Regions from separate parts of the Anoxybacillus eryuanensis genome, predicted to be linked through region 2. Evidence: riboswitches for the same ligand, from Rfam matches in the RefSeq annotation. Region 2 holds a riboswitch; the other holds the start of a gene.

Region 1 (3,423 bases), on a different contig from region 2:
TTTTCCTTCCCATATGATTTGCTTCGATTTGACATCACCAATTTTTCGTTTTAAAAAGAAATGCCCCCCACCATCTGGAACTAAGCCAATACCGATAAAATTCATTGCAACGCGCGCTTGTTCGTTTGCGATCACATAGTCACAAGCAAGCGCTAAACTAAATCCTAACCCTGCAGCTGCACCGTGCACGTAACTGATCGTTAGTTTCGGCAATTGATGTAACGTTATTGCAATTTGTTTAATCGTTTCCATCACTTCTATGAATGAATGTTCATTCGTTGACTGCAACATCGTTTTAATATCGCCACCTGCACAAAACCCTTTCCCACGACCGCGGATAATGACAATATCTGCCTCACTTTTTTCAACTTCCTTTAACGCCTGTAGCAACTCTGTTAACATTTTCTCGTTTAAAGCGTTCAGCGCATCTGGACGATTCAACTCAATTGTTGCAACTCGATCTTCATATGACAATACGATATGTTCCATCTTTCCCATCTCCTTCTTTCGTATGTTCGCTGTTTTTTTCGACATATGTGAGTAAAATCCTGCACAAAAAAAATAGAAAAAGACGACATTACCTGTCGCCTTCTTGTTTTGTACGCATGACAATCTCATATAGTCGTTTTGTTTGTTCACAAATATGCTCAGCACGGCAAATGGCAGAAATGACGGCAATTCCATCTGCCCCCGCTTTGATGACTTGTTCCGCTGTTTGTTCTGTAATTCCACCAATCGCAACGAGTGGAACATGTTTTTCGTGCGCACGAATATGTTCAATCATCGTCAGTCCACATGCTTGCTTTGCATCGTCTTTTGAAACGGTTGGGAAAATGGGACCTAGCCCGACATAATCGGCGTGAGCAGCAAGCGCTTTTTTTACTTCAGTCAAGTTATGAACGGATACCCCTAAATATTTATCCCCTATGCGATCACGAACTCGTTCTGCCGCTTCATCCTCTTGTCCGACATGAACACCGTCTGCTTGTAAAGCAAGCGCTAAATCCACATCATCATTCACAATAAACGGAATGTTACGAGCGCGGCATCGCTCAAACAATTGCTCAGCTAAGCGATATTTTTCAAGTCCTGTAAGCGCTCCTTTTCCTTTTTCGCGAAACTGAAACATCGTAATGCCGCCTTCAATCGCTTCGTCAAGCACGACAAGCGGATTTTTCGTACAATCGACGCTTCCCATCACGAAATATAACGATAACATATGTTTCATCATTTATTCCCCTCGAATGTGTGCGTATTCATTCACTTCTTCTGCTGTCGTCTCGTATAAAGCATTTAAAAATGCTATTTGAAAGCTACCTGGCGCTTTGGCATGTTTCGCTGCTTTTTCAGCTGCTATACCGTAATAAGCAAGCGCAGCGACAGATGACATCATCACATTTTCTCCTACACTAGCAAATGCACCTAACACCGAGCTTAATAAACAGCCTGTTCCTGTCACCTTCGTTAACATGGCATCACCGTTTGAGACGATCATTACTTTTTCTCCATCTGTCACCACATCATCTTTCCCAGTCACAACAACTGTACAACGAAACATACGCGCTGCTTTTTTGGCTACATGCTCGAGATCGCCTTGAACATCTCCTGCATCTACCCCTTTTGTACTTGCTTGTTCTCCAACAATACTTGCGATTTCGGATGCATTTCCACGTAAAATGGTAACGTTGACTTCGCGTAATATACGTTGGGCTGTTTCCGTACGATATGTTGTCGCACCTGCTCCGACAGGATCGAAAACAACGGGAACATTTGCTTCGTTTGCCGCTTTTCCGGCAATAACCATCGCTTCTACATCTGTTTCGTTTAATGTACCAATGTTTAATACAAGAGCACGTGCTAAACGAACCATATCGGCTACTTCTTCTTTTGCATAAGCCATCACCGGAGACGCACCTAATGCAAGCAAACCGTTAGCAACAAAATTTGTCACAACAACATTCGTCATATTATGTACAAGTGGCGACTCCTCTCTGACGCGCGTTAACCATTGTCCAACATTCATCGTGTATTCCCCCTTAAAAAAATAAAAACTAGTCGGACAGAATCGACTAGTTTGTACTTACAAAACATAGCCTACTTCCCTCCGCTGGTACAAACCAGATCAGGTTCAAAGGGTTGGAAAACTGATTGCGCGTTTTCCTCTCAGCCATCGCCATCCGGCACCCCTAGTAGCTTGATTGATTTTATTTTCTTCCATTTTAATATATTTTTTCTCGTTATTCAATATAAAACATTGTCAATTTTCGTTCACATTTTTATATAGATGTGTGATATACATCACTTACGCTACGGTGATTTTCCCCTATTGTTAAAGTGTTAATAAGAAAAGGAGGGGTTATCATGTTTTGTCATCAATGCGAACAAACGCCAACAGGGGGATGCACAGTCGTCGGTGTTTGCGGAAAAGATGAAACGATTGCAAGCTTACAAGATACGATTGTATTTGCGCTAAAAGGAATTGCTGCATATCGCACGCATGCTCATCAACTCGGATATACAGATCCATTTGTTGACACAACAACGCATGAAGCGTTGTATATGACACTAACAAACTCCAACTTTAACGTTCAAGAACATTTAGATATGGCGATGAAAGTCGGAAAAGCTGCTATTCGTGTCATGGAACTGCTCGATCGGGCACATACAGAACGCCTTGGCATTCCTCAACCTGTTCGCGTAACACAAAATAAAATTGAAGGAAAATGTATTCTCGTTACAGGACATAACTTATTTGCACTTGAACAGTTATTGAAACAAACAGAAGGCAAAGGAATTAACATTTACACGCATTCCGAAATGTTGCCTGCGCACGGCTATCCGCAATTGAAAAAATATAAACATTTAAAAGGAAACGTCGGAAAAGCATGGTACGACCAACGTCGTTTATTTGAAAAATTCCCTGGCGCCATTTTAGCGACAACAAACTGTGTGATGCCGATTAAAGGCTCGTATGCTGACCGCATGTTTTCATACGATGTAGCCGGATTAGAACATGTACAAAAAATCGAGAATGATGATTTCACACCGTTGATTGAGAAAGCGTTACAACTTCCAGAAGCAAATATCGAATCAGATGAAACATTAGTTACTGGTTTCCATCACGAAACAGTCATTCAAATTGCACCAGAAATTATTCAAGCTGTAAAGGAAGGGAAAATTCAACGCTTTTTCGTCATTGCAGGCTGTGACGCGCCTGGAAAAGGCGGCGAATATTATCGTTCATTAGCGACGTCTTTACCGAAAAACACAGTTATTTTAACGACATCTTGCGGAAAATTCCGCTTCAACGATGTAGATTATGGTGTCGTTCCTGGCACAAACATTCCGCGATATATTGACTTAGGACAATGCAATAACTCGATTTCGACTGTCAAAATTGCGATGGCACTTGCAGAAGCGTTT
Region 2 (21,694 bases):
TTCCGTCGTGACAGCGATGCACTCTCCTTTTACAGGATACATATGTAGCGATAATTGTAATTTTTCTGCGAAAGCGGACGTCCATGCTCCGCAAGCGATGACAATATGTTCCGCATGTAGCGTGCCGCTCGTTGTTTTCACTCCCGTTACACGCTCACCGTCGAAAACAACGTCATACGCTTCCGTATACGGTAAAAAGGTTGCGCCTTTTGCCATCGCTGCACGCGCGAAAGCAACGGAAAGCTGTTTGGCATCGACTTGTTGATCGATCGTATACATCGCTCCGTATTCACTTCGTACGTGCGGTTCGAGTTGGGTCACGTCATCGGACGTTAGCCAACGAACGTGTTGCGGTTGAATACGCCCCCAAAATTCATAATGTTCCGTCAATTGTCGGTGCTCTTCCGCCGTCGTCGCCATTTTTAACATGCCTGCTTCATTCCATCCGACAGCGATGTTTGTTAACTGTTGTAACTCAGCGATAACGTTTGGAAATGCCGCTTGACTTGCTAAAGCAAGCGGAATGAGCGGATGATCTGTCGAAAACTCAGAGTGCGCACCGAGCATGCCGGCTGCCGCCGACGATGCTTCTTGTGCCAATTCTCCTCGTTCAATAACAACAACGTGTGCTCCTCTTTTTGCTAACTCAAAAGCAATGCTACTGCCAATAATGCCTCCGCCAACAATTAAAACGTCCATGTCTCTTCCCCCATTTGCTCTCGATATAACTGAACGGTCGATAACGGATGATCGGCATAATATACTGTCGACATAACCGCAATCCCCGTTGCCCCAGCCGTTAACACATCGCGAACGTGCATAGGCTTAATGCCCCCAATTGCAACAACAGGAATGTGCACACTACATGCTAACTCCTGCAAAGAGGTAAGCCCGCGCGGCTTTATTCCTTCTTTACAGTTCGTCTCGTATATATGACCGAAAATGACGTAATCGGCTCCTTCGTTTTCCGCTTGTTTCGCTTCTGCAAACGTATGAACAGATTGACCGACGCGCAAAAACGGAAACCGTTCTTTAATTTGTTTTACCGACAAACTATGATAGGCGAGCTGAACGCCGCCAACGCCATAAACGACAGCGACGTCCACCCGATCATTGACGACAATTTTTTGCGCCGGCACACTTGCTTCAAGCAATTTTTCCACGATGATGCCAACCTCTTTTGCCGCACGATGTTTTTCGCGAACATGAATGTAATCGACATATGAATGAACGAGCGATGAAATATGAACAAATGTTTCTATCGACTGATTGCCTGTTGAAATGAGATGAAGTTCTTTCATCTTACCGCACATCCTTGATCGCGACGTACGGAAACGCACCTGCCATGTAATAGCCAACAGCGACAATGACACACATGACGACAAATAAATACACATCATATTTTCCGAGCGTCACTTCATAATAAAACGTCCGTGTCCGCTCACTCGTAAACCCTTTTGCTTCCATCGCCACCGCAATACGTTGGGCGCGACGAATGCTTTGCGATAAAAGCGGAATCGCATACCGTTTCACGAGTTCAAGTTTGCCGCGAAATCCTTTCGCTTTTGCCGCTCGCCGCACTTTTAACGCTTGATGTACCGTTTGAAATTCTTCTAACATGATCGGTAATAAACGAACAGCTGCTAAAAAACTATACGCATATTTTGGTTTCAATTTCGCTTGTTGCATGAGTGAATAAAATAAAAGAACGGGCTTTGTCGTGAGCGCAAACATTAACCCAAAAATCGCAAACAAAAGCGTACGAAATCCGAGATGAACACCGCGATAAAAACTTTCTTCTGTAATATGAACAAGCCCCCAGCGAAACCACGTCGTCTCTCCCTTTCCAAACAAAATCATCGACGACGACGTAGAAATGAAAATAAATAAAAACGGGACGAAAAATAAAAGTACATGCTTCATCCGATAACCGCTAAACAACATAAATAACGCGATAAACCCAATCGTCCAATTGATGAGCACATTCGGATTATGGACAAAAACAATCACAACAAACATCGGCAAAAATAACAATAATTTCGCTGTCGGATTTGTTTGATGCAACCATGTTTCTTTATATTCGATATTCCATCTCATCCCATTCCACCTCGCACCAACATACGAGGAGCGATCGGTTCATCAGCAACAAGCTTTCCGTTGTCAATAACCCATCGTCTCGTTGCAAATTGGGACACGATGCGCTCATCGTGCGTCACCATGACAATCGCCTTTCCTTGTTGTCGATACGCTTCAAGCCATTCGAGCAACGCAAACGTATTTTTTGCATCTTGCCCGAACGTCGGTTCATCAAGAAGCAATATGCGATGACGCTCCGTTACTGAAGCGGCAACACTTAGTCGCCGCTTTTGCCCCATTGACAATTGATATGGATGCAAATGCCGTTGCGCGCTTAAATGAAAGCGCTCAAGCAATCGCTCGACTTCCTCAGCTACTTCATGCTCTGAACGTTTTTCAAGACGAAGCGAATAAGCTAGCTCATCATCAACACGATTTGCGATAAATTGAAATTCTGGGTTTTGAAAAACAAAGGCAATGTGATCATACAACAACTCGGCATTTGTTAACGGCTGTTGTTGCCAGTATATATCGCCTTCTGTTCGAATGAGTTTCATCAAGCTTTGTAGCAACGTACTTTTGCCGGCGCCGTTTTCACCTGTAATCGCAATCCATTCGCCCGCATAAATCTTTAACTCGTCGACCGCTATTTTTTCTTCTTTTTGTCGAAAACCGCGGAGCGATTGTACATGTAACAGAACATCCGCCTGCACATAAGGTTGTTGCGCCGTTTTTGGCTTTTCATACGTTTCCCACACGTTCGGATACCAAACGCCTTGTTCAGCAATAAACGAACGATACGTTGAAAAAATTTCATTCGTTGAACCGTCAGCGATAATCTCACCATGTTCATTAAATAAAATGATGCGTTCAACAAAATCAAGAACATGATCAATTTTATGTTCGACGATCACAACCGTTCGGTCCTCCGCCACTTCTTTTAACGTTTCCCATACCGTTTTTGTGCCTTCTTCATCAAGAAGTGCTGTCGGTTCGTCTAAACATAGCACATCAGGTTCAAGCGCTAAAACCGATGCAATCGCCAATCGCTGTTTCATTCCACCTGATAACGTTTGAATCGGCACATGAACGTGTGGAAGGCGAAGGCGCACACGTTGAAGCATGTGCGCGATTTTTTCTTTCATCTCCGCACGAGGCACACCGAGATTTTCGAGCACAAACGCCATTTCTTCATCAACATACGGCATGCAAAACTGCGCATCGGGATCTTGAAATACATAACCTACACGATTTGGAATGTGAAGCGCTTTTGCTTTCATCGGCACATCGATCGAGCGCGGAATAATGCCTGCCATCACTTGCAAAAGCGTGGACTTTCCGCACCCTGACGGACCTAAAAGTAACACTTTTTCTCCTTTTTTAATCGAAAGCGATACATCGGTAAATAACCGCTTTTCTGCCCCCGGAAATTTTAATCGCAATTGTTCGATATGAATCAATGACGTCACCTTCTATTTATCAAGCGAGTCGTAATCTTCTTTTGTCGTCGGGCGCAACAGTTGCGTCACACCTGTCGCTTCGAGCGCTTTTACAAGCGAATAAGCAAATACGCCAGCAATGATAATCGCTCCAACGAAACGCGCACCGATAAATAACGTTAAATTCCACCATGCTAATTGGTCAATATATCCTTTATAAAAATCAAGAACGAGGGAAGCGATCGTCGAACCAACAGCGGCAAGCGATACAACTGCCACATCAAAACGTTTATAACGGAAAGCAGCGAATACAAGCTCAGCAAGCAATCCTTGCACAAAACCGTAAAATAGCACTTCTAGTCCCCATTCGGAACCAGCTAAAAACTCCCCTGATGCAGCCGCGACTTCCGCAAGCAACGCCACCCCTGGCTTACGAATCAATAAATACGCAACAGTTGCGGCAATAAACCACATCCCATAAATAAGTTGATCGAGATGAAGCCCAAGCGGTTTTACTGCATAGTAAAGCGGTCCCCACACTTTATACACAATACCAAACACAATAGCCACCACAACAGTCGTTAATACGTCTGTTAATTTAAGCCCTTTCGTTTGCATAAACATCCTCCTCTTCAATTGGCCAACGTTCTAATTTGTACGCCATGTCCCAAAATAAATATTCATACTGACTGCTGATCCAAAAATGTTGCTTCATTCGCTCCAACTCTTTTTCACTTACCGTTTTCGCAATGTCATTTAAGCGCGCAATTTGTTGTTCGACAAGCTGTCTAAACCAATCGGAGCCATACGCTTCAATCCATTTCGCATAAATCGGATGATTCGGCTGGCAATGCTTTAACCTCTCACCAATTTCGTAATACAACCAATAGCACGGTAAAATAGCCGCTAATACATCGCCAAAGTGTCCCGCAAACGCTGCCCGATACATATGTGACGTGTATGCATACGCGGTTGGTGCAGGAACAAATGACGCCTTTTCCTCTTCTGTAATACCGAGCTCTTTCATAAATGTTTCATGTAGACGAAGCTCAGCTTCATACGTATTTTGCGCATGATTCGCCATGCTTGCGGTCGTTTGTAAATCATCCGCCATCGCTCCGCCAAGCGCTTGCACTTTCGCAAAGTGTGTCAAATAATATGAATCTTGTAATACATAATACCGGAAACAACGTAAATCAAGCGTTCCTTCTCCGAGCTCTTTCACAAACGGATGATGAAAGCTCGCTTCCCAAATCGGATCGACAGCTTTGCGCAACTGTTCTGAAAACAACATTTCCTCTCCCCCTTAAGAAAAATAAAAAACCACTTTCTTTTGCGCAAAGAAAGTGGTTGTAAACGATGGAAATTGACATATAGACACACTTCGCACCGTCTCCACTTCCCTACGCTGGTATGATCCAGATCAGGTTCTAAGGGTCTCAAAGGCACACTTTGATCTCAGCCTATCTAAAGGCCCCCCTAGTGGAATACATTTGTATCATTCACTTTGTCACTAATATTAGCATATTTCATTGAATTGTCAAATATTTTTATCCATATTTGCGCGCATCGTTTTCTTCCTGTATGCTAAAGTAGCGAATATATAGTCAGGAGTGGGATGTATGGCAAATGTATTTTTAAAGCGAAAAAGAAAAAAGCGGCTCGAGCTTGGACATCCGTGGGTGTTTCAAAGCGAAGTCGATTATATTGAAGGAGATTTTGAACCGGGTGATTTCGTCAACGTATATAACCACCAACGTCACTTTTTAGCGAAAGGATATATTAACCCAAAATCACAAATGATCGTGCGCGTGCTGACGCAAAATCCAAACGATGAATTAGATGCGCAATTTTTTATGAACCGCATTCGTCAAGCGTGGGCGTATCGCGAGCGCATGATTCCGGGCGTTCGTTCATGTCGCGCCGTTTATGGTGAAGCCGATTTTTTACCTGGGCTCATTGTCGATAAATACGAAGATGTGCTCGTTGTGCAAATTTTATCGCTTGGCATGGAAAAAAGAAAAGAATGGATTTTACAAGCACTTCTTGACGTTTTTCAACCGAAAGCGATTTATTTACGCAACGACGTCCACGTGCGCGAATTAGAAGGATTAAAACAAGAAAAAGGATTTTGGTACGGTACGTGCGATACGAACGTACAAATTGAAGAAAACGGCGTGAAATATATTGTCGACATTGAAAACGGGCAAAAAACAGGGTTTTTCTTCGATCAACGTCAAAATCGTGCTGCGATCAAGCCGCTTATTACAAGCGAATCGACCGTGCTCGATTGCTTTACACATACAGGTTCATTTATGTTAAACGCCTGCTTATATGGGGCAAAACATGTGACCGCTGTCGATATTTCCGAACACGCCATTGAAACTGCAAAGCGAAACGCCGAGTTAAACGGATTTACAAACGTCGATTTCGTCGTTGCAAACGCGTTTGACTATTTACGTGAATGTGTGCATGAGGGAAAAAAATGGGACGTTGTCATTATTGACCCACCAGCGTTTGCAAAATCCGCTCATGCGGTGCCAAAGGCGCTTGCTGGCTATAAAGACATTAATTTAAACGGCTTAAAGCTCGTCAAAGACGGCGGCTTTTTCGTGACGGCAAGCTGCTCGTACCATGTGCATCCTGATATGTTTCAAGCAATGGTTGCGGAAGCCGCGTTTGATGCAAAGAAAATTTTACGTCAAATTCATTGGAGCGGTGCAGGGTATGACCATCCGAAACTGCTTGCGGCTGATGAAGGAGATTATTTGAAGTTTGCCATTTATGAAGTACATTCTCGTAAGTAACAGGTTGGTGCACGCCAACCTGTTTTAAAATGGACAAAATCTCGATGCACACATCTCGTAAAAGTGAGATATACTATAATTGAAAACGCTTTCTTTTTGTGAGGTGATTACGATGGCATTGAAAACGATTTGCCCAAAATGTTTTGGGAAAAAGAAAATAAAAGTTTGTTTGTCGCTTTATAAAACATGTTCGACTTGCAACGGAACAGGAAAAATTCAACAATCGTCAACAAAACGAATTAGTTAAAAAGCACTTCGCACCAACCATTGATGCGAAGTGCTTTTTGTTTATGCCACCGATTTTCGTTGTTTCGCTTTCGCTTGTGCACGTAAAATTTTCACAGATAAATAAATACCCGTCCCTGTTAAAATGATAATGGAAATGGCAGCTGCATCGATGATGAGACGATTCCAAATCCCAAGTTTCCCAACATGAATCGCACGGACAAACGAGGCGAATTTGTTCACTTCTTTTTTCACAACTGTACCGTCTGGCGCAATCGTCACTAACGTCCCATCTTTATCGTTTAGCCGTACCATATACATCCCATGATTCATCACGACACCAACTTCATCCATTGAAAACGCACCGGATTCACTCGCTTTTTTTACCGCATCGATCATATGTAACTGTGCATGTCCATGTCCATCACCATGCGCATGCTCATGATTTCCATGCGAATGCCCGCCCATTCCCATTAACCAACGCTCTGTTAACAACAATCCTGTCACCGCTTCCAAAAGTAAAAATACAGAACAAATGAGTCCAATCCATAAGTGCAAATTGCGCGTTTTTTTCATTTGTATTCCTCCAACTTCATTCATGTTTTACAAATGTAAATGTAAAATATGAAAATGGGAGAAGTTTGAAAAGTAAGTGAAAGAAATGTGAAATCCCCTTTTCCATATCGGAAAAGGGGATTTCGTTATTTCATCAAATATACGCGCGCTTCATACGGACGCAATGTAAAGCGTGTTGCATGTTTATGCGGCTTCACATCGTAGTTTGCTAGCACCAATTGCTCGCTATTTAATTTCAACGAATCATAGCGATACATCGTTTTACGGTCTGTTAAGTTCACGATGACGATCGCTTTTTCTTCGCCGAGTGTACGCGTATATGCATAAATCGCTTTATGATTTTCTAATATTAAATCATATGTTCCGTAAACAAATACTTCATGTTGTTTTCTTAGTTGGATCATGCGCTTGTAAAAGTTTAGTACAGAGTTCGGTTCGTTTAACTGCTTTTTGACGTTAATTTGTTTATAATTTTCATTCACACCAATCCACGGTGTTCCAGTCGTAAATCCGGCATTTTCTTCATCCGACCATTGCATCGGTGTGCGTGAATTATCGCGGCCGTTTTTCCAAATCCATTGCATCACTTCTTCGTGTGAACGACCTTTAGCTCGCTCAATGCGATAATAATTTTTAATAGCGACATCGTCATATTCATCAATCGTTTCAAACCGCACATTCGTCATGCCGATTTCTTGTCCTTGGTAAATAAACGGTGTCCCTTGCATGAGAAAATATAATGCCCCTAACGCTTTGGCGCTTTCAACAAGATATTGTTCATCATTTCCCCATGTCGATACGGAACGCGGCTGGTCATGATTTTCAAGAAATAGCGCATTCCACCCAACACCTTCTAATCCCTTCTGCCATTTTGTTAATACCCGCTTTAATTTCCGAACATCAACACCGCCATCTGTTCCTTTTTGCCAAAGTCCAAGATGTTCAAACTGAAAAATCATATTAAAAATGCCATTTTCTTCACCGACCCAATCTTCTGCTTCCTCGACCGTTACTCCGTTCGCTTCGCCGACTGTCATAATGTCATAACGCGCAAACGTTTGCGCTTTGAGTTCACGAAGATAGTCCATGATCCCTTCTTGATTCATATGTCCATCAAACGAAGGGACATAGTCAAGTCCTTTTGGATTTGGTAGATCAGGGAGTCCTTCTTTTTTCTTAATATGTGAAATTGCATCAACACGGAACCCATCAATGCCTTTATCAAGCCACCAGTTAATCATATCATATAACGCGCGACGAACATCTTCATTTTCCCAATTTAAATCCGGTTGCTTCGTCGCAAACACGTGCAAATAATATTGATCGGTTTGTTCATCATACTCCCACGCTGAACCGCCAAAAATGCTTTCCCAGTTGTTTGGCTCTTTGCCGTTTTTCCCATCGCGCCAAATGTACCAATCGCGCTTTGGATTGTCGCGTGATGAGCGCGATTCAATAAACCATGGATGCTCATCGCTCGTATGGTTAATAACAAGATCTAAAATGACTTTCATGTCGCGTTTATGAATTTCTTCAAGCAACTGATCGAAATCTTCCATCGTTCCAAACTGTTCCATAATGTCTTGATAATCGCTAATGTCATAGCCATTATCTGCATTTGGCGATTTATAAATCGGACAAATCCATATGACATCGATTCCAAGGTCTTTTAAATAGTCAAGCTTTTGGATAATCCCTTGTAAATCACCAATCCCGTCTCCATTTGAATCCATAAAGCTTCTTGGATATATTTGATATGCAATCGCTTCTTTCCACCAAGCTCTTTTCACATGAAATCCTCCTCAATTGACTCAAAATAAATCGCTTTCAATGATTATTACTCTTTCATGTTAATATACAAATTGCTTTGTTTAAAGAGGAAGTTGCACTTTTTCATAAAAAATTTCGTTTTATCTGTGCAAACGTTTCACTTTTTTATATTATAAAAGTAAACGACCGCTTTGGCGATCGTTTGCTTTTATATTTATTCCATTGGAGCCGTTTTATTGTGCGTACGAGAAATTGTAATGCGGCCGATGAACATTGCAAAAACAAAACCGATGCCAACAAAAATTAACCCATATAAAAACACATCGCTTAACGCATCAACGAGCGTTTGTTTTAATACAGGTACAAACATTTGTTGCATTTGTTGTGGAATGTTTTTTAACGTATCCGGATTTAAAATGACTGAATATACACTTTGTGGATTCGATTCAACGAGTTGTTTAAATGAATCCGTCATCGCATGCGCTTGTGCTGGTAATTTCTCTAACAGCGGAAGAAACTTCGCTTCTAATAAATCTTTCGAACGATGGTTCATAATCGCTCCTAACAACGTTGCCCCAAACGTTCCACCAATTTGACGGAAAAATTGACTCGATGATGTCACAATACCGAGCTGCGATTTTGGAAATACTTCTTGTAACGCTAATGTAATGACCGGATTGACAAATCCTAGTCCAAAACCGAGCGTTGCCATAAATAACATCGCGGTCCACTTATTCGTATCGACGTTCATCGTTGACAATAAGAAAAAGCCGAGCGCCACAAGCACCATTCCGACAATGACTTGCGGACGAACGCCAATTTTTTGTACAAGTCGTCCGCCGATCATGCTTGCAATAATGAGCGCAAACATCATCGGAAACATCATCGTTCCTGATTCGGATGGGCTCATGCCGATAATGCCTTGCATAAAGAGTGGCACGAACATAATTGCTCCAAACATACCGACAGACATAAAAAAGCCGACACTATTAAGCACAACAAATGTTTTATTTTTTAATAAATGCATTGGCATAATTGGCTCTTCTGCTTTTCGTTCAACAAATACAAATAAGCTAAAAAAAACGACAGAGCTAGCTAATAAAGAAATGATTTGCCACGATATCCAATCGTATTTATCGCCACCAAACGTTAAAGCAAGCAATAACGAAACAACCGCGACAACCATTGTAAACATGCCGGCTAAATCAAGCTTTACTCGCTCAACTATACGATGATTATGCAAACCGATTGAAATGAGCACAATCGCCAACACACCAACAGGAAGGTTAATATAAAACACCCAGCGCCAATTTAACGAATCAACAATCCATCCACCGACTTGCGGACCGAGAATAGATGCCAAGCCAAATACGCCACCGAACACACCTTGCCATTTTGCGCGCTCTGCTCCTGTAAACAAATCACCGATGACAATCATCGCCATCGGCATCATAATGCCTCCCCCAATGCCTTGAATGGCGCGGAAAATAATGAGCTGAGTCATCGTATCCGCCATGCCACATAACGCTGAACCAATAATAAAAATCGCTAATCCTGAAACATAGATCGACTTTCGCCCAAATAAGTCAGCAAGTTTCCCTGCAATCGGGACAATCGTTGTTGATGTGAGCATGTATGCGGTTGTTAGCCATGCCATCATACTTAATCCACCAAGCTCGCCAACAATGCGAGGCAACGCTGTGCCAACGATCGTGCCATCGAGTGCCCCAAACAACATCGCCACAAGTAATCCGGTAATTAAAATACCTCGTTTTTGTTGTATATTTGCAATACTTGTTTGTATCGCTGCTTGTTCTTTCATATATCTCACTTCTCCTCTTTCTCATTTATCGCAGCAATTTTTTCGATAATATAGACAAACTGTTCAAGTTCATCGAATTGTAATTGGCTTAAATAACGCTCAATAATTTTTCTTCGCTCCGCCCGTGCATGTTGAAGCATTTCTTTCCCCTTTTCAGACAATTGTACATACACGACGCGACGATCTTCGTCATCTCGTTCGCGTAATACAAATCCGCTTTTATATAAGCGATCAATCATTGTCGTAATGGCGCTCGGTTTGACAAACATTTCGTCCGCCAATTCGCTCACTGTACATTTCCCACGCTTCGACAACAAGTTTAAAATAAAAAACTGCGGTTTCGTTAAGCCAATTTCCTCCTTAGCTAAGTCAGCTGCCAATTTGCGAAGGGCTAACGAAAACGCATGCTCTAATCGTTCAACAAGTGCGGTGAACGGCGTTTGCTCCATACACATCCCACCTTTTTTAACAATATAAATATTTAACATAGTTAAATATACATGAAAGAAAATATAAAGTCAATGAATCATTCTTGACGTATCAAATGATGTGCTCGCTCATACATTGTCATAAGGAGGGAGTGCGATGAAACGAGATGAACAAAAAGCATTAGAAAAAGCCATCGCGGAAATTACGGAAATTGCCGAAGGGTTTGGGCTTGACTTTTATGAAATGCGCTATGAAATTTGCCCAGCTGATATTATTTACACATTTGGAGCATACGGCATGCCGACACGTTTTTCACATTGGAGTTTTGGGAAACAATTTCATAAAATGAAACTTCACTATGATCTTGGATTAAGTAAAATTTACGAGCTTGTCATTAACTCCGATCCGTGCTACGCCTTTTTATTAAATACAAATACGCTTATTCAAAATAAATTAATTGTCGCACACGTCCTTGCTCATAGCGACTTTTTTAAAAATAACGTTCGCTTCAGCAACACAAAACGAGACATGGTCGAAAGCATGGCGGCAACAGCGGAACGAATTAAGCATTATGAGCACGAATACGGGAAACAAGAAGTCGAAAAGTTTTTAGACGCTGTATTAGCCATTCAAGAGCATATTGACCCTTCGCTTCTTCGACCAAAGCTTTCATGGACGATTGCTGATACGGAAATATACGAGGAAGATGATGAAACACCAAAACCGTCGCCATATGACGATTTATGGTCGCTTGATGAAAAGAAAAAAGCACCACAAACGCGAAAAAAACGAAGAAAATTTCCTCCGCAACCAGAAAAAGATTTACTATTGTTTATTGAAGAATATAGCCGTGAGCTTGAAGAATGGCAGCGCGACATTTTAACAATGATGCGTGAAGAAATGCTTTATTTTTGGCCGCAGCTCGAAACGAAAATTATGAACGAAGGCTGGGCAACGTACTGGCATCAACGTATTTTACGTGAAATGGATTTAACGAGCGATGAAGCGATTGAATTTGCTAAATTAAATGCTGGCGTTGTTCAACCTTCCCGAACGGGTATTAATCCGTATTACTTAGGATTGAAAATTTTTGAAGATATTGAAAAGCGTTGGGACAATCCGACAGAAGAAATGAAAAAACTTGGCGTCAAACCAGGTTCAGGACGTGCAAAAATATTTGAAGTACGCGAGCTAGAATCTGACATCTCCTTTTTGCGTAACTATTTAACAAAAGAACTCGTCATGCGAGAAGATATGTATTTGTTCCAAAAACAAGGAAAAGACTATAAAATTGTTGATAAACATTGGGAACACGTGCGCGATCAGCTCGTAAACATGCGCGTCAACGGGGGATTTCCATATATTACAGTCAATGACGGCGACTACATGCGCAACGGGGAGCTATATTTAAAACATTCGTACGAAGGCATTGAACTAGACGTCAAATATTTAGAAAAAGTGCTTCCGTACATTTATCAACTTTGGGGGCGCGCCGTTCATATGGAAACAATCATCGAAAACAAGCAAACGCTGTTCACATACGACGGACGAAACGTACAACGAAAATATATATGAGCTATTGATTAAACAATTAACAAAAAGTTTACATTTTATGTAAACTTTTTGTTCTTTCTCTGAGTAATTACATAAAGCCTGTGTCACAGCATTTATTTAATTAAAATCTTACCTGTGTTCTTAAAACGTTCTATAATGACAAATAGTCGAGAATAGCAATCTTGAATAGTTTTTTCATTCCTAATATTATTGTAAAGTCCTATACCAAAGTATGTATCTCTATAAAATCCTACCACATAGTCCCTCGATTTTATGATGTGAGCGTCTTCATAACTTAATTGGTCATCAAGAAACGCCAAATAGACCTTTTCAGAATCAATAAAAACAAATGGAATAGGGGATTCCCAATAAATTTTAGCATACTGTGGCTCAGCTGCTTCTCTTAAGTATTTTTTGGTGATAAATACACTATCCACCTTTGTAACAAATTTTTTTTGCAAAACGTCTTCCAGTGACATTTGAATGAAAGAAACATTCTTTTCCCTAATCTTAGGAATATCTCCAACAACCCCAATTTTTAGTTCTCGCCCTAAATAAACTGGCGAATGAAAATTTGCTCCCTCATTTGCTTTGTTGATCAAGTACGAAACAGAGAACATTAATATAACTATTATGAATAGTTTTCTCATAAGTCCCTCCTAAATGAATGATAATCAAAACAATTACATTATACCAATAACCATAATTATAAAAAATAGTTTTTTTTTGTATTTTATTTGTTAGTATTATATTAGTTGCTATCCAAATGATAGCTTAAAAACTTAATTTTTTATATGGAGGTAAATAATGAAAAATATCCTAGTTATCAATTTTTTTATTATTCATTTTGTCAAATTTAGCCCCAATCAACAACCAAGTTTATGCAGAAGAAAATAATGATATTAGAAAATTTGTTGAATTAAAGGAGAGCGATGTATTCACTCCTATGACTGATGAAGAATTAGATAAGATTAGGGATTCTGATGAAGACTATCATGTCGAGTTAACATATGAACAAGCTGTTGAGAGAACAGCAGAAATAACTGGAAAATCAGTTGAACAGGTTATGAAAGAAAATCCAAATGTTGAAGCCGAATTTATCGATAAACAGCATGTAATGAAAATCGCTAGTTCAACATGTACTTGGCATGAAACTTCAACTACACACAAAGTTTACAGCTATAATGCCAAATTAATTGTTATAGTAAAAGCTTGCAGGGATGGCTCTTTTGGATGGGTAGATGTTAATACTAAACCAATGTTACAGGAATTTCAAGCAGGAAGTAAGTATTTCCAAGGAACTATACAGGTCGATTTAGAGCCAACTGGTTATTATTACGTTATAAATGGAAGTTTTTACAATAACACTACCGTAACCCATACTGGAACAACAGGTGCTAATACAATTTGGACAGCTACATATACTGTAAGTACAACATCTAATTACTACGGTTCATTATATACAGGTGTTCAGTGGAAGGCTGTCATCTATTAAATACAATGTAACTATATACATCCAAATTGACATTTTAACCTCTGATTTACGCAGTACACCCGATGCGACGCAACACCTCATCCGGGTGTTGTAGAACGTACTGTTCGAAACGAGTAATGGATTGGGCAATGTCGTTTTGATCCTTGTGAAAAACGTTGGCAATCACTTCATCTTTCAACCACTTCCATAGCCGTTCAATTGGGTTCAACTGTGGAGAATACGGTGGCAAAAAGATGAAATGAAACGCATCGCCTTCCTCGCCATCAAGAAAGGCTTGCACCATCTTGGCATGATGAATGCGTGCGTTGTCCAACACAAGCACGAGGAATCGGTCCGTATATTTCTCTTTCAATCGGCGCAAAAAGTCCAGGAACGTTTCGGCATTGGCAGATGAAGCACGATGGAAAACCACATCGCCTTGTTGAACATCGACGGCGCCAAAAATGGAAACGTGGTCATGATGACCATAGCTTGGCACTTGTTTTTGATTCCCTACTTCTGCCCATGTGGTACGTAGCGCTTGATAAGCGCGAACATGTGTCTCATCCACATAAAACAGCATGGCATTCTCGGTAATTAGTTTTTTTTATAAATTCGAGTTCCTTTTGAAAAGCAGCTTGATGTTCTGGATTCGCTTTCACAAGCTTATAAGTCGGACGTGTCCATGACAAACGAAGACGATGCAATAACTTACGAATGCCTTCACGTGACATCGAAACGCCATAGGTATGGATGTAAGATTGTAAAATACGCGTGTTCCATGATGAAGCAATGCCCCAGCCAACATCTACAGGTGTGGTGGTTAACACGAGTTGTCTAATTTCTTGTTGTTGTTCTTCCGTCAGAAAGGGCACGCGACTAGGTGGCAAACGACGATCGAGTAGATGATCGAGCCCACCTTGATTAAAACGTGCAACGTAGAGGACAACGGATTGACGGCACAGATTGACCATTTTGGCCACATCTTTGCCAAGATGACCTTCCATGACAAGACGAACAGCGGTCACCCGAACGCGAAGGGAAGCATCTTTGATTTTCCGTTCTTGTTTCCGAAGGGTTCGAGGCGTCCAGCCGTGATCATTTGTGATTTTTAGACGTTTCATGTCCTTTCCGCTCCTTTTACACATGAGTATTTAGGAGCAGTATAGCCATGAAAAAAGGGGTTCATACAGAAGTCATGGTTTTAAGGTGCATGTATTCATGGTTTTAAGGTGCATGTATATATATAAGTTGTGGTTTTGTTTTAGATGGCAGTATTTGCTCTGCTTGTCATCGTGCCAGTTTGTTCGGTGATAAGAACGGAGTAACTATTCACCCCAATAGTAGTATGTAAAGAAGCGCAACACAAATAGGGCATCCCCGTGATAGAAAATGCACTAAGTGGTAGAAAGAACACGATCTATCGTTTCGCCTGTCAACAGAAGACATAACGAGTCCCACACGTTTTTTTCGTGTTTCGTCAGTGTGGAAACGATGCTTCTTGTGATGCAAAACGACTGGGCGAATGTTTCTTCGCGAAACGTACCCGAAATGTTCTCTTTGACTTTGACCATGCGAAGATCGCGTTCGGCTTGGTTGTTGTCAAAGAGAACATGCACTTCACGTAAGAAACGCAGCGCTTCTTCCTTTCGTTTCTGAAGCCGTCGAACAAAAGCGAGTGCTTTTTTCGGAAGAGGCGTCTTCGTTTCCAATCGGTGCTGTGCTCTTTCTAGCATGCGATCATACACTCGTTCCCATCGTTTCGCTTCTTTTTCGGAAAGTGCATCGTGATGGGCTTCGACGGCTTGTTTGGCGGCTAACAGAAACGTGGTCATGCGCGATGCCCATGTATGCCCTTGTTCGATGAAGCCTTTTAACTCACGCAAATGATGGGCGTGACAAAGGGCATGGGTGGCTTGCGTGTATTTTGGATACGTACCGAACCCATCGTGCATCATCGTTCCTTGATATCGGGGAAGAATCCCAATGTCATCGGTCGCTTTCTTTCCGCGAGAAACGTGAGGAGCCAAGTACGTATATTTCGATGTACACGCAACATGCACCCATGCGAGTTTCCCATCCATGCGCAAACTCGTTTCATCGACATGCAGGATGTTGGATTCAAGTAAGGCGTCTTCGATGATGTCCATATTCGATTCTAGCGCTTCGCGTCCTCGTTTCACCATATTGGCAAGGGTTCCTGTACTGATTGAGTGTTGATATCATGCTTCGATCGTATCACTCAAACGTTTGTAAGGGATCAATTGGATATGGTGCAAATATACAGCGAGCGCCGTGAGCCGTGGACCATATTGCACATGATTCGTGACATGGGATGGGAATTCGGCTTGTTGAACACATCGGCAATGTGGGCAGGATTTCACTTCACGTTCATGTTGTGTCACTTCGATCGTCACGGGAGGGAGATCAAACACTTGACGGACATCGATTTTGAACGGTTTGACCTCACGCAAAGAAGCCCCACATCCTTGACACGCGTTCACACGATGATGTGGATGTTCCACTTGATGGAGCGTCGTTCCTTGATGCCCTTCTTGTCCGCCTGGTTTGTTGCCAGATGGCTTGCGAGAAGAATGGGTGTGAAAACGGTCAGAAGATGGAGGCAAATGGCTATTGGAGCTGTTTTTTTTCGTGCGTGCTTCCAGCTCTTGAACGCGATACTTGAGTTGTTCATTTTCTTTGCGCAGCTGTTTGTTTTCGTGACGCAAATGTTCATTTTCTTGAACGAGTTGATGAATGAGCTGTTTCTGTTGTTGAACTTTGCCGATTAAGCTCTCAACTGTAAATACAGCTTGTTGTACCGTCAACATGCGATTCACCTCCTTGTCTATCAATATTCACATCATAGACAAGAAATACAAAAAATATTCAGCTCACTTTATGATGTGGCTGAATAGTTACATGGCAATGATAAATTAATGTAACTCTCTTACATATATTTTTAAAACCGTATGAATTCACTCAACCAATTAGTAGCTCTTTTATTGAAACTTTTTTCTTTTTTTTCCGTACATACATATAAATAACAAGAAAGGTGGGTTTATATGGGGAAACGTTCAGTTACAGGAATGATCATCGGGACAATGGCTGGTCTTTTTCTTCTTGTCGTTGCATTAACATCATGGTACACCGTCGATGAGTCAGAACAAGCGATTATTTTAACGTTTGGTAAAATCGATGAGGAAGTGACGACACCCGGACTACATTTTAAACTTCCTTGGCCGATTCAAACAGTAGAAACGTTATCGCGCGAAACGTTTAGTTTACAGTTTGGATACAAAGAGGAAAACGGAAAAGTCGTCGCCTCAAACAAAGGGGATACAAAAATGATCACCGGCGATGAAAATATTGTCCTCGCTGATATGGTCGTACAATGGAAAATTACTGACCCTGCGAAATTTCTCTATCGTTCATACGAACCGGAACAAATTTTATATAATGCGACATCTGCTTCTTTACGTAGCGTCATCGGTAGCTCAAAAATTGATGATGCATTAACGTCGGGCAAAGCGAAAATTGAAGCAGATGTGCGCGAGTCACTGACCGCATTAATGAAAAAGTATGATATTGGTATTTCGATTTTAGCTGTGAAGTTACAAGACGTTGACTTGCCAAATGACGAAGTGCGCAAAGCATTTACAAACGTTACTGATGCACGTGAGACGATGAATACAAAAATTAACGAAGCGAATAAATATCGCAACAAACGGACGAAAGAAGCCGAAGGGGAAAAAGACGCCCTCATTTCCCAAGCCGAAGCTGATAAAGTAGCGCGGATTGAAAAAGCACGGGGGGATGTCGCCAAATTTAACGCCTTATACGAAGAATATAAAAACGCGAAAGACATTACAAAACAGCGACTAATGATTGAAACGCTTGAACAAGTCCTACCGTACACGCGCATTTACATTATGAACGACGATGGCAATACGCTAAAATATTTACCAATTCAACCGATCGAAAAACAAACGACGGAGAAAAAGAAAGAACAAGGGAGTGGTAATGAATGACAAACTTCCAAGACGATCAAAACATCATCACCTTGAAAGATAAACTTCCGAAGAAATGGTTTCGGTTTATCATTAGTGGCGGCATTGGACTTATTTTACTTATCGTTATTTTAACAAATATATACATCGTTCATGAAAATGAATATAAAGTCGTACGTCAATTTGGCGAAATTGTTCGCATCGATCAAACGCCCGGATTACGCTTTAAAATTCCTTTTATTCAAAGCGTGACATCATTGCCGAAAGCCCAAATCTTTTATGACGTCGCGGAAGCGGAAATTAATACAAAAGATAAAAAGCGAATTCTCGTCAACCATTACGCCATTTGGGAAATTACAAATCCGAAAGAGATGATTCAAAACGCTCGGACATTGGAAAATGCAGAATCAAAAATGGATGAATTTATTTTCTCCATTGTCCGCACCGAGCTTGGACGGTTAAATTACGATGAAATTATTAATGATGAGAAGTCATCACGCGGCAGCTTAAACGATGAAGTAACTGCAAAAGTAAACGAGCTGTTACAACAAGACCGTTACGGTATTCGTGTCGTCGATGTACGCATGAAACGCATTGACTTGCCGGAGGAAAACGAACAGTCTGTTTATAAACGCATGATTTCTGAACGCGAATCAAAAGCGCAAGAATATTTATCAATGGGAGATGCTCAAAAACAGCGTATTATTGCTCAAACAGACCGCGAAGTAAAAGAAATGCTCGCCAAAGCGCAAGCGGATGCTGAACGTATTCGCGCAGCAGGCGAACAAGAAGCAGCGCGTATTTATAACGAAACATTTGCAAAGGATGCTGAATTTTATTCGTTTTACCGTACGCTCGAATCGTATAAAACGACGATCGGCGAAGATACGGTCGTCATTTTACCAGCCGATTCACCTTACGCGAAATGGCTATTGGGGCAAACGCGCTGAACTTTCAGCGCGTTTCGTGCTCAAGTAGCCATTTTTTTCGCTCTATTCCCCACGCGTATCCACCAAGTTCTCCACCCGTGCGAATGACACGGTGACAAGGAATGACGATCGTGATCGGATTGTTACCGACAGCATTGCCAACGGCTCGCACCGCTTTCGGTTGACCAATTTGTTTGGCAATATAAGCATATGAAACCGTTTGTCCATAGGGAATCGTTTGTAACGCTTCCCATACACGCATTTGAAACGGTGTGCCACTCACCCGTAACGGAATCGAAAACGACGTTCGCTTCTTTTGGAAATATTGTTCAATTTCTTCTAGCGATTGCATGAGGGGCTCCGCCACTTTTTCGTTCTGATCTCCACCTTGTTCAACGACATCAATCCGCTCAATTCCGTCATTCGTTCCAACGATTTGTAACCAACCGATCGGTGATTCATAATACACAACGTGTTTATTCATGTCCAACTCTCCTCTGCCAAATCGCACAACATTTACAGCGAGAAAAATGACCGTTTTTTCATAAACTACATATAGCTCCTCACGATAAGGAGGGTTTGCAGTGCATACAGCCGATTACGACAAGGCGCTTTATTATACGTACCGATCGGAATGGGATCATTTACTCATTCTTATGGTACGCACAAAAGACGATTTACTTTCAAAAAAAATTGAACAGTTTCTTCATGCATACAACTTCGAAAAAGATTATACTGTCGTCCAAAAGCGATTGAACGCATTGTTACGTTACATCGATCATGCGTTAGACGTATATGAACAAGAGCCGACGCTTACGATGGAATATAATTAGAGCGAAAGGGATGATCTCCTTTCGCTTTTTATATGACGGGATACGTTTGAATGAGCGGATGTAATACAATTTCATCCACTAACATATGTTTCGGGGCACTCGCCATATAAACGACCGCTTCAGCAACGTCTTCTGCCTTCAGCCATTCTGCTTTTTCAGGCAATCCTTGCGTAGAGTTGGCGAAGTATGTATCAACCATTCCAGGATTAATTGTACCAACGCGAATGCCGTATGAACGCACTTCTTGTGCTACACTTCCCGAAAATCCTTGAACGGCATATTTCGTCGCTGTATATGCGGAACCGTTCGCAATCGTATACCGACCAACGTCAGACGAAATCGTAATAATCGTTCCCGAACGTTGCTTTTTCATGTGTGGAAGGACGGCTTTTGTCCCAATAAATACCCCTTGTACATTTACTTCAAATAGTCGCTTCCATTCTTCGACTGTCGTTTCCTCTACAGGTTTAAATACACCGATACCCGCATTATTCACAAGTAAATCAATGCGGCCGAATGTAGCGATGGTCGCTTCGACCACTTCGTTCATTTGTTGCTCGTTTGATACGTCCGCTTGAAACGTTTTTACGTCTTTTAATTGCTCGTTGACGCGGTGAATATCCGGGGAGCTGCCAATTAATACGAGCTTCATTCCTTGCTCTGCCAACTTATGTGCAATCGCTAAACCAATCCCGCGCGATGCACCTGTCACAATAGCCACTTGTCCTTGTAACAAATGAAAATCACCCTTTCTACGTTGTCGATTCTATGTTACTCGTTCCTCATTTAAAAAACAACTGATAAGGCATTATACCTTATCAGCCGTTAACACATATACTCGCTCCATGACCGCTGTTTCTAATTGCTCTAACTGTTGCTTCGCTTCGGCGAGCGTTCGCCCTTTGACACCAAAATAAAATTTCATTTTTGGCTCTGTGCCAGACGGACGCGCACAAAACCATGATCCATCTTCTAGCACATATTTTAAGACGTTCGACTTGGGTAGATGGATCGTTTCTTTCTTACCCGTATCTGCATATACGCGCTCACTTACCTTATAGTCTTCACGAATCACAACGCGTTGATTAGCAACAACGGCTGGCGGTTCATTACGAAATGTCGCCAGTAGTGCGTCGATTCGCTCCGCCCCCTCTTTTCCTTTCAGTGTGAGTGAACGCAACCCTTCTTGATAATATCCGTATTGTTCAAACAATTGCATCAGCGCCTCATATAAAGATAAGCCTTGCTTTTTGTAAAACGCGCACATTTCAACAGCAAGTAATGCTGCTTGAATCGCATCTTTATCGCGAGCAAAGTCACCAATTAAATAACCGTAACTTTCTTCGTAACCAAACTGGAATATATACTCCCCTGTTTGCTCGTATTGTTTAATTTTTTCACCGATAAATTTAAACCCTGTCAATGTATCCATCGTCTCGATCCCAAATGACTTGGCAATCGCACGACCAAATTCAGATGTGACGATCGTTTTGAACACAACCCCATTTGACGGCAATATCCCTTTTTCTTTCTTTTGTGAAAGAATGTAATGAAGCAACAATCCACCTGTTTGATTGCCCGTTAAAACGACGTATTCCCCTTTGTCATTTTTTACCGCAATCCCTAAACGATCGGCATCAGGATCTGTCGCAATTAACACGTCCCCATCCACTTGTTTTCCAAGCTTAATCGCTAACTCAAACGCTGCGTGCTCTTCTGGATTTGGTGATTGTACGGTTGAAAAATTCGG

Evidence for each region. Region 2 has a riboswitch for thiamine pyrophosphate ahead of tenA (thiaminase II). Riboswitches for the same ligand answer to the same signal wherever they lie in the genome.
Region 1: linked by a shared signal. The riboswitch ahead of thiM (hydroxyethylthiazole kinase) and the one ahead of tenA (thiaminase II) in region 2 are both predicted to bind thiamine pyrophosphate.

What each region holds. Positions count from the first base shown of each region.
Region 1 covers NZ_JBPODS010000002.1:5,741-9,163, forward strand. The annotation lists gene HNQ84_RS02445 (enoyl-CoA hydratase) at 1-489, opposite strand, end outside; gene thiE (thiamine phosphate synthase) at 578-1,231, opposite strand; gene thiM (hydroxyethylthiazole kinase) at 1,232-2,023, opposite strand; TPP riboswitch at 2,083-2,198, opposite strand; gene hcp (hydroxylamine reductase) at 2,362-3,423, shown strand, end outside.
Region 2 covers NZ_JBPODS010000010.1:50,771-72,464, forward strand. The annotation lists gene thiO (glycine oxidase ThiO) at 1-699, opposite strand, end outside; gene tenI (thiazole tautomerase TenI) at 687-1,301, opposite strand; gene HNQ84_RS10275 (energy-coupling factor transporter transmembrane component T family protein) at 1,303-2,097, opposite strand; gene HNQ84_RS10280 (ABC transporter ATP-binding protein) at 2,094-3,545, opposite strand; gene HNQ84_RS10285 (ECF transporter S component) at 3,549-4,139, opposite strand; gene tenA (thiaminase II) at 4,114-4,809, opposite strand; TPP riboswitch at 4,899-5,006, opposite strand; gene HNQ84_RS10295 (class I SAM-dependent rRNA methyltransferase) at 5,138-6,322, shown strand; gene HNQ84_RS10300 (hypothetical protein) at 6,435-6,569, shown strand; gene HNQ84_RS10305 (PepSY domain-containing protein) at 6,611-7,123, opposite strand; gene HNQ84_RS10310 (glycoside hydrolase family 13 protein) at 7,249-8,913, opposite strand; gene HNQ84_RS10315 (MDR family MFS transporter) at 9,108-10,715, opposite strand; gene HNQ84_RS10320 (MarR family winged helix-turn-helix transcriptional regulator) at 10,721-11,164, opposite strand; gene HNQ84_RS10325 (SpoVR family protein) at 11,301-12,719, shown strand; gene HNQ84_RS10330 (hypothetical protein) at 12,812-13,348, opposite strand; gene HNQ84_RS10335 (hypothetical protein) at 13,645-14,193, shown strand; gene HNQ84_RS10340 (IS630 family transposase) at 14,240-14,755, opposite strand; gene HNQ84_RS10345 (helix-turn-helix domain-containing protein) at 14,736-15,296, opposite strand; partial or broken gene tnpC (IS66 family transposase) at 15,570-17,003, opposite strand; gene hflK (FtsH protease activity modulator HflK) at 17,238-18,203, shown strand; gene hflC (protease modulator HflC) at 18,200-19,132, shown strand; gene HNQ84_RS10365 (methylated-DNA--[protein]-cysteine S-methyltransferase) at 19,137-19,595, opposite strand; gene HNQ84_RS10370 (YhdB family protein) at 19,696-19,944, shown strand; gene HNQ84_RS10375 (SDR family oxidoreductase) at 19,973-20,680, opposite strand; gene HNQ84_RS10380 (phospho-sugar mutase) at 20,753-21,694, opposite strand, start outside.